Regions from separate parts of the Clostridium estertheticum genome, predicted to be linked through region 1. Evidence: riboswitches for the same ligand, from Rfam matches in the RefSeq annotation. Region 1 holds a riboswitch; each other region holds the start of a gene.
What was found. A riboswitch is a leader RNA that binds a small molecule or an ion and turns the genes downstream of it on or off. The one in region 1 is predicted to bind S-adenosylmethionine.

Region 1 (4,997 bases):
TGTAAATTTTTTAACATCATGTTTTACAGGTTTCAAATCTTTTAACATATCAGATATATCTTTTATGTGCTGACTTGTGGTTCCACAGCAACCACCTAATATTGTAACACCCATCTCTGCCATGATTTTTGCGTACTGTGCAAACTCATGTGCGTTAACATCATAAAATGCTTCTCCGTTTTTAAGTTTAGGAAGACCAGCATTAGGTTGAACTATAACTGGTATACTTGAGTACTTAAGTATTTCTGTAATTATTGGAAGCATTTCATTTGGTCCGAGAGAGCAATTTACGCCAAGTGCATCTACTCCAAGGCTTTGAATTACATTAACCATAGTTATTGGGTCCGTACCAGTTAATGTTCTTCCATTATCCTGATAAGACATTGTACATATAACTGGCAGACTACTATTTTCCTTTGCTGCAAGAATGGCGGCTTTGGCCTCATAAATATCTGACATTGTCTCGATTATTATTATATCTGCACCTTCTCTTGCACCAATTATAATTTGCTCAGCAAAAGTATCATAGGCATCATTAAATGATAATGTTCCAAGTGGCTCCATCAATTGACCTATGGGCCCAATATCAAGTGCAACAAGTTTATCTTTAGCAGCACTTCTTGCTATCCTTACAGCACTTCCAACAATATCTTCCACACTGTATAATGTATTTTTAAGTTTATATCTATTTGCACCAAAAGTATTGGTGGTTATGACATCACTACCTACACCTAGGTATTCTAAATGTATTTTTTCTATGATTTCTGGGTGCAATACATTATAACTTTCGGGTAATTCACCCCTTTTAATTCCATATTTTTGGAGCATTGTTCCCATAGCACCATCAAATAATAAAAAATCATTAAAATTTATTTTTTTATTCACAACATCCACCATCCTTTCTGAATTCACAACCTACATTTTTACAACTTGCGCATCCAGTACGCTTTTTTAAATTTTTAGTCTTACTAAGGCCTATAAGTGCGGTTACAGATTTCCTTGGAAGCATTATACTATTTTCAGTAATAGATAGTCCTATTTTTTTATATGCATCCAATACATTTAGTATTTCGACTCCATTATCAATAGCGAAGTCTCCATAACCTGGACTATATCTAGTTGTAATATATAGGTCTTCTTTTAATGAATTTTTCATGATTTCATCTTGGAGATCATCACAAACATACTCTATTGCTGTGCTTGCGCAGGCATCCATAATTACACCCTTTGTTATATCAAATCTTGAGTAGTAGGCTAGTCTGCTATCCACAGCCGTTCCGAGAGTCGCAGCCATAACGACGCACTTGTCAGAGTTTATTAGAAGATCTTTTATATCATTATCTTTTAAAACTAAAGTGCTACCTAATAGAAAAAGAAAACCATTTTTTCTTTCAATATCAAAAATTTCATATACTGAACTAGCTTCGCTTATATCAATTATTTCTCTTGTGCATTCATCAATTAAATTTGTCATATTTTTATCTATCTTTTGGTTTTTATATCCCAAATATCTTAAAACTTCATTTTTATCGATTTCCATAGTAGCCTCCACTTAGTTTTATACTAGAATAAGGTATAAATACGATAATTGCAAATATTATATTTATTAATAACATTAAATAGGCCTAGGTTTGCATTGACATTTATATCTGTATGAGTTACAATAAAAAAAATAATTTAATAAATTTCTTATTTAGAGAGGTGGAGGGACTGGCCCTATGAAACCCGACAACCGACATTTTTTTGATGTAATGGTGTCAATTCCTGCAGAACATAGTTCTGAATAATAAGAAATCAGTTTTTTATGTATAGTAATACAGAAAACTGCTTTCTTACTTGAAGGCAGTTTTTTTAATAGGATTAAAATAAAAAAAATTATTAGAAAATTTGAATAATTAAAAAGATTTATACAATAAGCAATAAAGGAGTGTTAATATGAAGTATATCGTAGTACTCGGTGATGGAATGGCAGATTATCCAGTTAAGGAACTAGATAATAAAACACCTCTTCAATATGCAAAGACGCCTGCTATGGACTATATGGCAAAGCATGGTTTGCAAGGCTTAGTTAAAACCGTTCCAAATGGTATGCCAGCAGGAAGCGATACAGCAAATATGACTGTTTTTGGATATGATACAGCTGTGTATTATAGTGGTCGTTCACCTTTCGAGGCAGCAAGTATGGGAATCACAATGTTAGATACAGACGTTACATTTAGATGCAATTTGGTAACAGTGTCGGAAGGCGGGCCATATGAGGAAAAGATTATGCTTGATCATAGTTCGGATGAAATTACAACGGACGAGGCAAGGGTATTAATAAAAGATTTAAGTGAGTATTTAGAGACTGAGTCTATTAAGTTTTATCCAGGGATTAGTTATAGGCATTTAATAATATGGGACAAGGGGCCTTATTCATGGACACTTACACCACCTCACGATATACTAGGTCAAAAGGTAAAAGACTATATGCCGAAAGGGATAGGTAGCGAGATATTCGATTCAATGACAAAGAAAAGCAATAAATTTTTATCAAATCACGATATAAATAAAAAGAGAGTTGCAAGAGGGCTTAAACCAGCCAATTCAATATGGATTTGGGGAGAAGGAAAAAAACCACTCTTATCTAGCTTTTATAAAAAATATAATTTAAAAGGTTCTGTAATTTCAGCAGTTGATTTAGTAAAAGGAATTGGTATGTGTGCAGGAATGGATGTTATTGAGGTAGAAGGTGCCACTGGAAATATTCATACTAACTTTAAGGGGAAAGCAAAAGCAGCTCTTGAAGAATTGAAAAAGGGAAATGATTTTGTTTATGTTCATATTGAGGCTCCTGATGAATGTGGACATAGGTGTGAAATAGAAAATAAATATAAAGCTATAGAGTTTATAGATAACCAGATAGTACAGGTTATTAAAGATGAGATGGAGAAATTAGGTGAAGATTATAAAATGATAATACTTCCAGATCATCCAACACCTCTATCTCTTAGGACACATACAAGTGATCCTGTGCCATTTTTAATATACCAAAGCAATGATGAAAAAGAAAGTGGAAGTGACACTTATAATGAATTTACGGCGAAAGAGACAGGTTTGTATTTTCCAGAAGGATATAAGTTAATGGATTATTTTATAAAAGGCGGAAAATAAGAGAAATTAATATAAAAGATGAAATAGGAGGAATAATATTATGAAGCAAATATATTATAAGAGTACTCGTGGAAATGAAAAACTAGTGAAATCAGCAGAAGCTATTGCAAGAGGTCTTAGCGAAGATGGTGGTCTTTTTGTACCAACATCAATACCAAAACTTAATATAAGCCTTGAAGAATTGAGGGAAATGGATTATAAAAAATTAGCATTTACTATAATGAAGGAATTTTTAACTGATTATGATGAAAAAGATTTATTAGAGTCTATAGAAAAGGCATATGATGAAAAATTTGATACACCAGTTATTGCACCACTAGTAAAACATGGAGAAAATTATTTTCTAGAATTATATCATGGACCAACTTTAGCATTTAAAGATATGGCTTTATCAATATTACCTTATTTATTAAAAAATGCAGTAAAGAAATTAAACATAAATAAAGAAATGGTTATTCTTACTGCAACATCTGGGGATACAGGTAAAGCTGCACTTGAGGGTTTTGCAAATGTAGATGGTACAAAAATAATAGTATTTTTCCCACAAGAGGGTGTAAGCGAAATTCAAAAAAGGCAGATGCTAACGCAATCAGGGGATAATACCTCTGTCATAGGAATTGAGGGGAATTTTGACGACGCTCAAAATGGCGTTAAGAAGATGCTTACAGATGATAGTCTAATTAAGAGATTAGATGATAATAATAAAATGTTTTCATCAGCTAATTCAATAAATATAGGAAGGTTAATACCTCAGGTTGTCTATTATTTTTATGCATATACTCAGCTTTGTAACAAGGGTGAAATAAAAGCAGGCGAAGAGATAAATTTCTGTGTTCCTACTGGAAATTTTGGTAACATATTAGCAGGATATTATGCAAAGAAAATGGGACTTCCAATTAAAAAACTAATTTGTGCTTCAAATGAGAATAAAGTTTTATTTGATTTTATAAATACTGGTACATACGATAGGGTGCGTGATTTTGTAATTACAATGTCTCCTTCAATGGATATATTAATTTCAAGTAACCTTGAAAGACTTTTATATGCTATTAGTGGAGAAAATACATCAAAGATAAAAGATCTTATGGACAAGCTTAAAAAAGATGGTAAATATGAGATTGATGATAATATGAAAGGAGAGTTAAAGGACTTCTACGGGGGTTATGCAAGCGAAGAAGATACTGCAAAAGCAATAACTGCGGTTTATAAAACTACTAATTACGTAATTGATACTCATACTGCAGTCTCTTATGCGGTTTATAAGAAATATTTAGTAGAAACGAAGGATACTACAAAGACAGTTATCGTGTCTACAGCAAGTCCATATAAGTTTACGCCTGATGTTATGAAATCAATAGATTCAAAATACATTGGTTTAAATGATTTTAAATTAATTAAAGAACTTAGTAAATTAACAAAAGAGGATATTCCAGTGGGTATAAAGGATTTAGAAACAAGACCTATACTTCATAAAACTGTTTGCGAAAAAAATGAAATGCAAATACAAATTGAAAAGATTCTTAATATTTAAGGAGAGATTTTCAATATTATAATAAATCAAAAAGTGCAATGATTAATGGTACTTATATAATGGTTTAGGAAAGGAGAGTTCAACATGGAAAAGGTCAAAATAGCAATTTTAGGTTTTGGTAATGTAGGTACGGGTGTGTGGAAAATATTGCTGGAGAATAAAAAAGAAATAATGAAACGTTCAAATTATGAAATAGAGGTAACCAAAATACTTGTAAAAGATATAAATAAAAAGAGAGATATTGCAGTAGCTCCTGGAATATTAACAAATAATATTGATGATATTATTAACGATGAGAGTATAAAGATAGTTG
Region 2 (4,997 bases), 430 kb from region 1:
TCAGGTCAGATTGGAAACTGCTGTCAGCCAAATGCACTAATGACACTTAAAGAATATTTGGAGGATTACGCATCCGAGGATACTAAGAAAAAGGGTGAGATCTTAATTCAAAATGAGATTCCAAATATAAAAAGTGAAAAAGTTCGAGAAATTGCAACGGAGTATTTGAAAGAACTTAAAGATGGAAAAAGAGATTTCCGTTTCTAAAAATACAAAAGAGGTAGAGTAGAATTTGCTCTACCTTTTTTTGCATTTTCATATAATAAAGTGATTTTATCATTTACTTGACATATTGCTGAGATAGTAATAGTATAATAATATAAAGTATATAATAATTATTACTAATAGATAATGTGATAAATAAAAGAAATCGGGGGAATTTAAATGAATTTAAAAGAAGTTTATGAAGGTAGAAGAGCTATTAATTTTTTTGATACTAATAAAGGTGTGGAGGCTGGATTACTTAAAGATATAATTAACCTTGCGGTTCTAGCACCATCAGCATTTAATCTTCAACCTTGGGAGATTATAGCAGTAAAATCTAAAGAGGGTAAAGAAAGATTGCATAAATTTGCAGCTCAACCTAAGATATTAGAAGCTCCAGTTACTTTAATTATAGTAGGTAACAAAACAGGATATGAAGCATCAAACCCTACTTGGAATGATATGTTAAAGTTAATGGGTGGAGATAAAGAAAAATTAGCAGGTACACAAGGAATGGCAGCTGGTTTATACGGCACATCAAACGAAAATAAATTAAAGTTTGCTGAAAGTAACGCAGGATTGCTCGCAATGTCTATAATGTATGCAGCTAAGAGTCTTGGAGTTGATTCTCATGCAATGAGCGGAATGGACTTTGAAGGTGTACGAAAAGAATTTGAACTTGATGAGAATAAGACTGTAGTTATGCTAATTTCACTTGGTCACTTAGATGAGAGTAATACACTTTACCCAAGAGCATATAGAAGAGGGTACGATGAGATAGTTAAAGAAGTTTAAAATATTTTAAATTATAATTTAATAGATTGTAATAACAAAAGCGGCGCCATAGATTGTGGGCCGCTTTTGTTATTATTCTAAATACACCAGATTATATGGGGTTTCTTGGTAAACGTAATAGTTTAACCAATTTGAAAAGAGTAAACTTGAATGACCTCTCCATTTTACAATAGGTGTTTTAGTTGGATCATCTTGTGGATAATAATTTTTTGGTACATCAATATTTAAACCATTTGCGATATCTCTATCATATTCTGTTTTGAGCGTTAATGGATCATATTCTGAATGTCCTGTTATAAAAATCTGCCGTCCTTTTTTCGCTGATACAATGTAAATTCCTGATTCATCTGATTCTGATATAATTTTAAGTTCATCGACTTTATCAATATCAACTTTCTTTATTTCAGAATGCCTTGAATGCGGAACATAAAACTCATCGTCAAATCCAGTCAATAGCCTAACATTCTTCTGCGTTGCCGTATGTTTAAATACTCCAAACAGTTTTTTGCATAGTTTATGTTTTTGAACTCCATAATGATAATAAAGCCCAGCTTGCGCACCCCAACAAATATGTAGGGTGGAGAATACATTGCGCACGCTCCAGTCCATGATTTTTTTTAGCTCATCCCAGTAATCTACTTCTTCAAAAGGAACATTTTCAATAGGTGCTCCTGTTATTATCATTCCATCAAATTTAGAATCTTTTATTTCATCAAAAGTATTGTAAAATTTAATTAAATGTTCAGGTGATATATTTTTGCTGTCATGACTTTCTGGGTGAAGAAGCACTATATCAATCTGAAGTGGTGAGTTACCAAGAAGTCTTAGAAGTTGCGTTTCTGTATCAATCTTTGTAGGCATTAGGTTTAAAATTATAATTTTTAATGGCCTAATATCTTGATGAAATGCGCAGTCTTCTGTAATAGTAAAAACATTTTCTTTATTTAGAGTCTTATATGCTGGAAGATTGTCTGGTATTTTTATTGGCATCTAAATCCTCCTTAGGTAATGCATCTTGCGTATTATAATATGACAGATTCATAAATTATTTTTGTGACTATTTAACTGCTTTTTCTAGGGCTTGATTTAAATCGTATATAATGTCATCAATACCTTCTACACCAATTGAAAGTCTTATCAAATCTGTAGTAACTCCAGCAGCCTTTTGTTCTTGCTCATTGAGCTCTGCGTGAGTTGTGCTTGAAGGATGAATTACAAGTGATTTTGCATCAGCAACATTTGCAAGTAGTGAGAATAACTCTACACTGTTAATAAATTTCTTTCCTGCCTCAAGTCCGCCTTTTATTCCAAAAGTAAATATTGAACCTGCGCCTTTTGGTAGATATTTTTTAGATAAATCTTTGTATTTACTTCCTTCGAGCTCTGGGTAATTTATCCATGAAACACTTGGATGCTTACTTAAGAATTCAACTACGGCTCTAGCGTTTGAAACGTGCCTCTCAACTCTTAAAGACAATGATTCAAGTCCCTGAAGAAATAAAAATGCACTTTGGGGACTAAGAGTAGCGCCAGTATTTCGTAGAAGCTGAACTCTAGCTTTTAAAGCAAATGCTGGTGCACCGAGGTCTGCATATACGAGTCCATTGTAGCTTTTATCAGGCGTTGTAAAATCAGGAAACTTACCGCTTGCCCTCCAATCAAACTTACCACCATCAACTATAATTCCACCAATAGTAGTTCCATGTCCACCAATAAACTTTGTTGCGGAGTGGATAACTATATCAGCACCAAATTCAATTGGACGGCATAGGAAAGGAGTTGCAAATGTACTGTCAATAATAAGTGGTATTTTATTTTCGTGTGCGATTTTTGCTACTGCTTCTATATCTAAAATATTTATTTTTGGATTCCCTATTGTTTCACCGTAAAGTGCTTTTGTCTTGTTTGTTATTGCTTTTCTAAAGTTTTCAGGATCATCTGGGTCTACAAATATTACGTTAATTCCAAGTTTCCTAAGTGTAACATTAAATAATTCATAAGTACCACCATAGAGTGTACTTGCAGTTACGATTTCATCGCCACAGCTAGCTACATTAAGTATTGCATAGAATATTGCAGCTAGTCCGGAAGCTGTAGCAAGTCCAGCAACGCCACCTTCAAGAGCAGCTACCCTCTTTTCGAAAACATCAGTAGTCGGATTCATTATTCTTGCATATACATTACCTGGCTCTTTTAATTGAAATAAATTTGCTGCATGATCTGCATTTTTAAAGACAAAAGATGATGTTTGATAAATTGGAACTGCTCTTGAACCAGTAGTAGGGTCTGGGACTTGTCCTGCATGTACCTGTAATGTTTCGAAACTTAATTTTCTCTCACTCATATTAATTCTCCTCTTTAATATTATTTTTAATTTATTGAATTATACTGTAAATATATGTTCGTTTTTTATACGTAAAGGTTTATAAAAAAAAAGCAACTCTCCTATAAGGAAAGCAGCACGATTAACTTTAATAAACAATAAAATTGTATAATAAAATTTGCTATCTTCCTTATCTTTCAGATTTTACAATCTGATGGAATTGACACCATTGCATTTCGCTATAAATGCTGGTTGTCGGGTATCATCGGGCCAGTCCCTCTACCTCTCTTGATAAGTATTTTGTATTAAGTTGTTAAAGATATGATAAAGCTTTTATTGAATATTGTCAATAGTCTAAAAACAAATTTACAGACTAATATGTACAGAAATAAAATAAATTGTCGATTAAAAACTAGATAAAAGGTAAATGTGATATTATAACAAATAAGTACTGCTCGCGGTAACAAAACAATGGAAATAGAATAATATAAAGTATAAATATTATTTTGGAGGTACTTATGTACGATTATCGTTGTAAAAATTGTGAAAATCTTGGACAATGTATGTCTATGATGAATATGCCCATGATGAATATGCCCATGATGAATATGCCCATGATGAATATGCCCATGATGAATATGCCTATGATGAATATGCCAATGGAGAATATGCCAATGGAGGATATGGAAATGGAGGATATGCCTATGGCGAATATGCCAATGGGAAATATGCCAATGGGGAATATGCCTATGGGAAATATGCCTATGGCGAATATGCCTATGATGAATATGTCCATGATGAACATGCCAATGATGAACATGCCAATGATGAATATGCCTATGTGTGAGGAAGATGATGATGAGTTAAAAAGCATGTACCCTAAGGTTTACCATAGGATGCATCCGATGGTAAAGCATCATTGCGATATGATGGTTGCAAGACATGGAAAGATGTATTGCCCTAGCAAGGAGGAAATGGATCATGTCTGTAAAGAAATAGCTGACAAGTACAAAGAGCACCATAAGGATGATTATGATGAGGATGATTGCAGAGATGATGGTGATGGTGATGATATGATGAGGAGAAGACGTCGCTTCAGCGGTGGGGGACTTCAAGATATAGCTAGAATATTAATTATCGGAACTTTACTTGGAGGCAGAGGCTATAATTACGGATATTAATATGATTAAATTTTATTAAGTATTATAAGTTAAGTTATTATTATATTCTAAAAAACTGCTGAAGCATGTTGGCAGTTTTTTTTATGTAAAGTACACATACTTATGAGTATTAGTGCAGATGGGACAGAAAGAGGATATAATGAAGAGAACCACGAAATAATTTATGTTATAAATAAATTTAAACAAAGGGGATAACAATGATAAAAACAAATGTTATGCGTATTTTAGATAAAATGAATATAGAATATAATGTTATGACCTATGAGGTTAAAGATGATAAAGTAGATGGGATATCTGTGGCAAAGAAGATAGGTAGAGATGAAAAATACCTATATAAAACCATAGTTACACATGCAAATTCTAAAGAAATTTATGTTATTGTGATTCCTGTCAGACAAGAAATAGATTTTAAAAAAGTAGCTAGAGTAACTAATGAAAAGAGCATAGAAATGTTAGACCTTAGAGATCTACAAAAGTGTACAGGATATATTAGA
Region 3 (4,997 bases), 1.2 Mb from region 1:
TCAAAAATGACAACAACATTCTCATTATCATCATTAATATCTTCTACATAACCTACATCACCATTAAAAATTCCAGTGCCATCATCTGCCTTTGCGTTCATTTTATGCCACTTCATAGAGTAATTATTTTTTATTTGCATAACCTTGTCACCAACTCTAAATATGGTATTTCTAAATTCTTTTTCTTTTTTACCTTTAATTTTAGGATTTAATATTTTCTGAAGTTCGATATTTAAATTTTCTATGCCGAGTATGCCTTTCCTCATGGGTGATAATATTTGAATGTTCTTCATTTTATCCCACTCTTTATTAAAATTAGGTAATCTTGTATTTATTAAAGCTATTATGTTATTTAAAGTTTTCTCCGGTTCATTGTTTTCAATAAAATAAAAATCTTTACCCTTTTTATTTAGAATAGGCATTTCACCATTATTAATCTTATGGGCATTTACAATAATCATACTTTCCTGTGCTTGCCTAAAAATCTCCTTAAGTTTAACCACCTTAACACTTTTGCTATCAATAAGGTCTCTCAGAACGTTACCCGGTCCAACTGATGGTAACTGATCAACGTCACCAACTATTATAAGTCTAGTCCCTATTGTAATCGCATTTAACAAACTATTCATAAGCATTATGTCTATCATAGATGCTTCATCAACAATTAATACATCACAATCAAGTGGAGATTCCTCGCTTTTAGTAAACTGCGAACTGTCATCTCCACCTATCCCAAGCTCTAGCAGTCTATGTATTGTTTTCGCTTCACGCCCAGTAGCTTCAGTCATCCTTTTCGCAGCGCGTCCTGTGGGAGCAGCCATATACACTTTAAGTCCTGCTTTTTCAAACATTTCTATAATGCAATTGATTATAGTTGTTTTACCTGTACCTGGTCCTCCTGTTATAATTTCAATACTATTTTCCATAGCCCCGCAAATTGCACTTCTTTGAGAAGTCGCAAATTGTATATTTTTTTCGTTCTCAAAATCATTAATTTTTTCTTCTATATCTATTTCTAATTCTTCATACTCTTCTATAGATAAGGTTATAATTTTTTTAGTTATACTTAATTCACAATAATAAAAAGGCATAGTAAAAACGCAGTCTTCTTCATCTATATTCTCAATCTTCAATTTCCCGTTCAATACATTATCATAAATATTTTTCTCAATTTCTTCATCAGTAACCCCAAGAATGTTTTTAGATTGCTTATACAATTTAAAAAGGGGCATATAAGTGTTTCCCATAGCACAGAATTCATTAACCACATAATTAATCCCACTTTGTATTCTAAAAGGTGATTCTTTATCAATCCCTAAACTCCGCGCTATCTTATCTGCAATTTTAAATCCTACACCGGAAATAGTTTCAGTTAGTACATAAGGATTATCTTGAACTACTTTTATCGATTCTGCTCCATACTTTTTATATATTTTTACACATTGGCTAGGTGTTACTCCATATGTTTGAAGAAATATCATAATATTTTTTACTTCTCGTTGCTTTGCGTAAGATTCAAATATTAACTGAATCTTTTTTTGTCCTATACCATCAATTTCTTTTAATTTTTCTATCTCATTATCTAATATATTCATAGTATCTTCGCCAAAGCGCTGTACTATTTTTTTAGCAGTTACAGGTCCTATTCCCTGAATAACTCCTGAAGATAAATATTTTTCTATACCCATAAGTGAGCTAGGTATAATTTCCTCACATTGGACTATCTTAAATTGTTTACCAAATTGAGGATGATTGACCCACTCTCCAGTTAACTTCAGATTCTGACCTTCACTTATATATGGCACAACGCCAACCACGGTTATTTGTTTTTTATTATCATTTAAATGAGCAATCATATATCCATTGTCTTCATTATGAAATACTATATCTTCGATTGTTCCTTGTATTTCTGACATAAAATCTCCCCTATTTATAAATTTATATAATAATATTATATCATATGTGTTATACAACTTTTATCAATAGTATACCTCTATCTTAAGTTTTATCAAAATTCTAATTAATAATCCATAAATTGCATAATAAATATGGTTTTATAATTGTTTTACTTTAAAATTAATAATTATATACGCAAAAGAAGGATAACAATTATTAATTGTCATCCTTTTTTACTTATATTATAAATATTTTTTTATTTCATCAACCTTATTTAATTTTTCCCAACTTAAATCCAAATCATTTCTTCCAAAATGTCCATAAGCTGCTACTTGTTTATAAATAGGTTTTCTAAGATCTAATTCTCTTATAATAACAGCTGGTCTTAAATCAAATACTTTTTCGATTATTGCAACTATTTTATCGTCAGAAATTTTTCCTGTTCCAAAAGTTTCTGCTTCTATAGATACTGGCTTGGCTACACCTATAGCATAAGCTAACTGAATTTCTAATTTATCTGAAACCCCTGCAGCTACTAAATTTTTAGCAACCCATCTTGCAGCATATGCAGCTGATCTATCAACTTTCGTTGGATCTTTTCCTGAGAAACATCCACCGCCATGTCTACCAGATCCTCCATAAGTATCAACTATTATTTTTCTTCCTGTTAAACCAGAATCACCTTGTGGTCCTCCGATAACAAATCTACCTGTAGGATTTATATAATATTTCGTATTTTCATCTAATAATTCACTTGGAACTATTGGCTTTATTACGTTTTCTATTAAATCTTTTTCAATTTGATCATGAGTTGCTTCTACTCCATGTTGAGTTGAAATAACAATAGTATCTATTCTAACTGGTTTATTGTCTTCATACTCTACAGTAACTTGAGTTTTTCCATCTGGTCTCAAGTATTTTAATGTACCATCTTTCCTTACTTCACTTAATCTTCTTGCTAATCTATGTGCCATAGAAATTGGAAGAGGCATATACTCTGGTGTCTCATTAGTGGCAAACCCAAACATCATACCTTGATCTCCAGCGCCTATTGAATCAACTTTCGATGTACGGCCTTCCTTAGACTCTAAGTCTTCATCAACACCCATAGCTATATCTGATGATTGTTCATTAATAGATGTAATTACTGCGCATGTACTAGCATCGAAACCATATTTCGCTCTAGTGTATCCTATACCTTCAATAGTATTTCTAACAACTTTAGGAACATCTACATAACAATTAGTTGTTATCTCTCCCATAACCAATACCATTCCAGTAGTAACTGCAGTTTCACAAGCAACTCTAGCGTAAGGATCTTGTTCTAATATAGCATCAAGTACAGCATCTGAAATTTGGTCACAAATTTTATCTGGATGTCCTTCTGTAACTGATTCTGATGTGAATAATCTTTTCATATTAATTCTCCTTTCTAATGCTAAATAATAATTTTTTATAAAAATAAAACCCCTTCCAAAAATAAGAAGAGGTGTTTTATCCATCTCCCTTATCTTGCAGATTATAACTGCAGGAATTGGCACCATGGTGCATAGCACCGGTTGCCGGGTTTCATAGGGCCTTTTTCCCTCCACCTCTCTTGATAAGAGTTATCAATATTAAGTTTTCATTATACTACCACATGCAATCAGCAGTGTCAACATATCAATTCTTTTAGATTAAATAAGTAAAAAAAGACATCTATTGATGTCTTTTGGTGGAGGAGGATGGATTCGAACCATCGAAACATTACGTAACAGATTTACAGTCTGCCCCCTTTGGCCACTCGGGAACTCCTCCATATGTGGAGCTAGCAATAGGAATTGAACCTACAACCTGCTGATTACAAGTCAGCTGCTCTACCGTTGAGCCATGCTAGCATATACTTATTCGATTATAAAAAAATTGTTATGGTGGGAACAACAGGGTTCGAACCTGTGACCCTCTGCTTGTAAGGCAGATGCTCTCCCAGCTGAGCTATGCTCCCAGAATTAAATAAACACGATAAATGGTGGAGGAGGATGGATTCGAACCATCGAAACATTACGTAACAGATTTACAGTCTGCCCCCTTTGGCCACTCGGGAACTCCTCCATATGTGAAGCTGGCAATAGGAATTGAACCTACAACCTGCTGATTACAAGTCAGCTGCTCTACCGTTGAGCCATGCCAGCACATTATTAATATATCGTTTTGCCGTGTCGACAAGGATTATTATACAACTTAAAAAAATAAATTACAAATTTATTTTCCTTAAATAAACGACTTCTTCTCTACATTACTATATCATTCTCATATTTACTCAGTATTAAACGCTAATACAACTTTTTATTATTCAAGAGTTTTTTTATATAACCTACCTAAATATAGTTAATTCAGTTCTTCTGCCAAGTTCATATCTATAAACCTTCCAGCAACTTTCCGAACTTTGTCATATTCTTTTTCCGATAAATCTTTTTTCAATAATTTAAGTGCTTTAAGAACCCCTCCCTCAACATCTTTAGCATATAAATATTCCTTCACTTTCTTATACTCCTCTTTATCTAACTTCATACTTACATACAATAACTTGATTTTATCAGAAGTAGTTAAATTTTCTTCTATTTTTGATGCGGATACTTTAAAAACTGCTTTTTCATTTTTTTCTATATACTTATAATAATTTTCTAGACTATCCTTCTCCTCCTCATTTTTTTTAGTATCTAGATCTGATGAAATTACATTTGAGCTACTACCGCTCACCTTTTCTTCTTCTTTTTTATAATTACTACTCAATTTTTTATCCTGCATATTATCCCTTATAAGCACTTTAACCCCATCATTATTAGTTGTTCTTGAATTAGAATGTTTTGTATACTCAGCCACCTCAGGTTTATGCAAATTATTAACATAGTAATGATATGAAACCATGCTAATCACACTTACTAAAGTTGAGAATATAATAATGAATAACGAATTAATTCTTTTCATAAAATATCACCCCAAATAATTATTATATATAGATTATTTGCCAATTAATGATTTTTTTATTCTTTATAATAATAATGCTGGGAGTTTATTCATATAAATGATTCATAGGAAAATAAATAAGAATTGTTTTTCAA

Region 2: it holds a riboswitch for S-adenosylmethionine, as region 1 does, so the genes downstream of both, A7L45_RS05075 (O-acetylhomoserine aminocarboxypropyltransferase/cysteine synthase family protein) here and A7L45_RS06980 (cofactor-independent phosphoglycerate mutase) in region 1, are expected to answer to the same signal.
Region 3: it holds a riboswitch for S-adenosylmethionine, as region 1 does, so the genes downstream of both, metK (methionine adenosyltransferase) here and A7L45_RS06980 (cofactor-independent phosphoglycerate mutase) in region 1, are expected to answer to the same signal.

The regions. Positions count from the first base shown of each region.
Region 1 is NZ_CP015756.1:1,493,979-1,498,975, forward strand. It holds gene A7L45_RS06970 (homocysteine S-methyltransferase family protein) at 1-897, opposite strand, end outside; gene A7L45_RS06975 (vitamin B12 dependent-methionine synthase activation domain-containing protein) at 878-1,540, opposite strand; SAM riboswitch class I at 1,687-1,793, shown strand; gene A7L45_RS06980 (cofactor-independent phosphoglycerate mutase) at 1,936-3,153, shown strand; gene thrC (threonine synthase) at 3,194-4,684, shown strand; gene A7L45_RS06990 (homoserine dehydrogenase) at 4,769-4,997, shown strand, end outside.
Region 2 is NZ_CP015756.1:1,063,771-1,068,767, forward strand. It holds gene hydG ([FeFe] hydrogenase H-cluster radical SAM maturase HydG) at 1-207, shown strand, start outside; gene A7L45_RS05065 (nitroreductase family protein) at 385-999, shown strand; gene metA (homoserine O-acetyltransferase MetA) at 1,072-1,989, opposite strand; gene A7L45_RS05075 (O-acetylhomoserine aminocarboxypropyltransferase/cysteine synthase family protein) at 2,057-3,343, opposite strand; SAM riboswitch class I at 3,510-3,620, opposite strand; gene A7L45_RS05080 (hypothetical protein) at 3,841-4,503, shown strand; gene ybaK (Cys-tRNA(Pro) deacylase) at 4,701-4,997, shown strand, end outside.
Region 3 is NZ_CP015756.1:263,993-268,989, reverse strand. It holds gene recD2 (SF1B family DNA helicase RecD2) at 1-1,916, opposite strand, end outside; gene metK (methionine adenosyltransferase) at 2,139-3,314, opposite strand; SAM riboswitch class I at 3,401-3,503, opposite strand; tRNA gene A7L45_RS01285 (tRNA-Tyr) at 3,609-3,693, opposite strand; tRNA gene A7L45_RS01280 (tRNA-Thr) at 3,699-3,773, opposite strand; tRNA gene A7L45_RS01275 (tRNA-Val) at 3,805-3,880, opposite strand; tRNA gene A7L45_RS01270 (tRNA-Tyr) at 3,903-3,987, opposite strand; tRNA gene A7L45_RS01265 (tRNA-Thr) at 3,996-4,067, opposite strand; gene A7L45_RS01260 (hypothetical protein) at 4,264-4,863, opposite strand.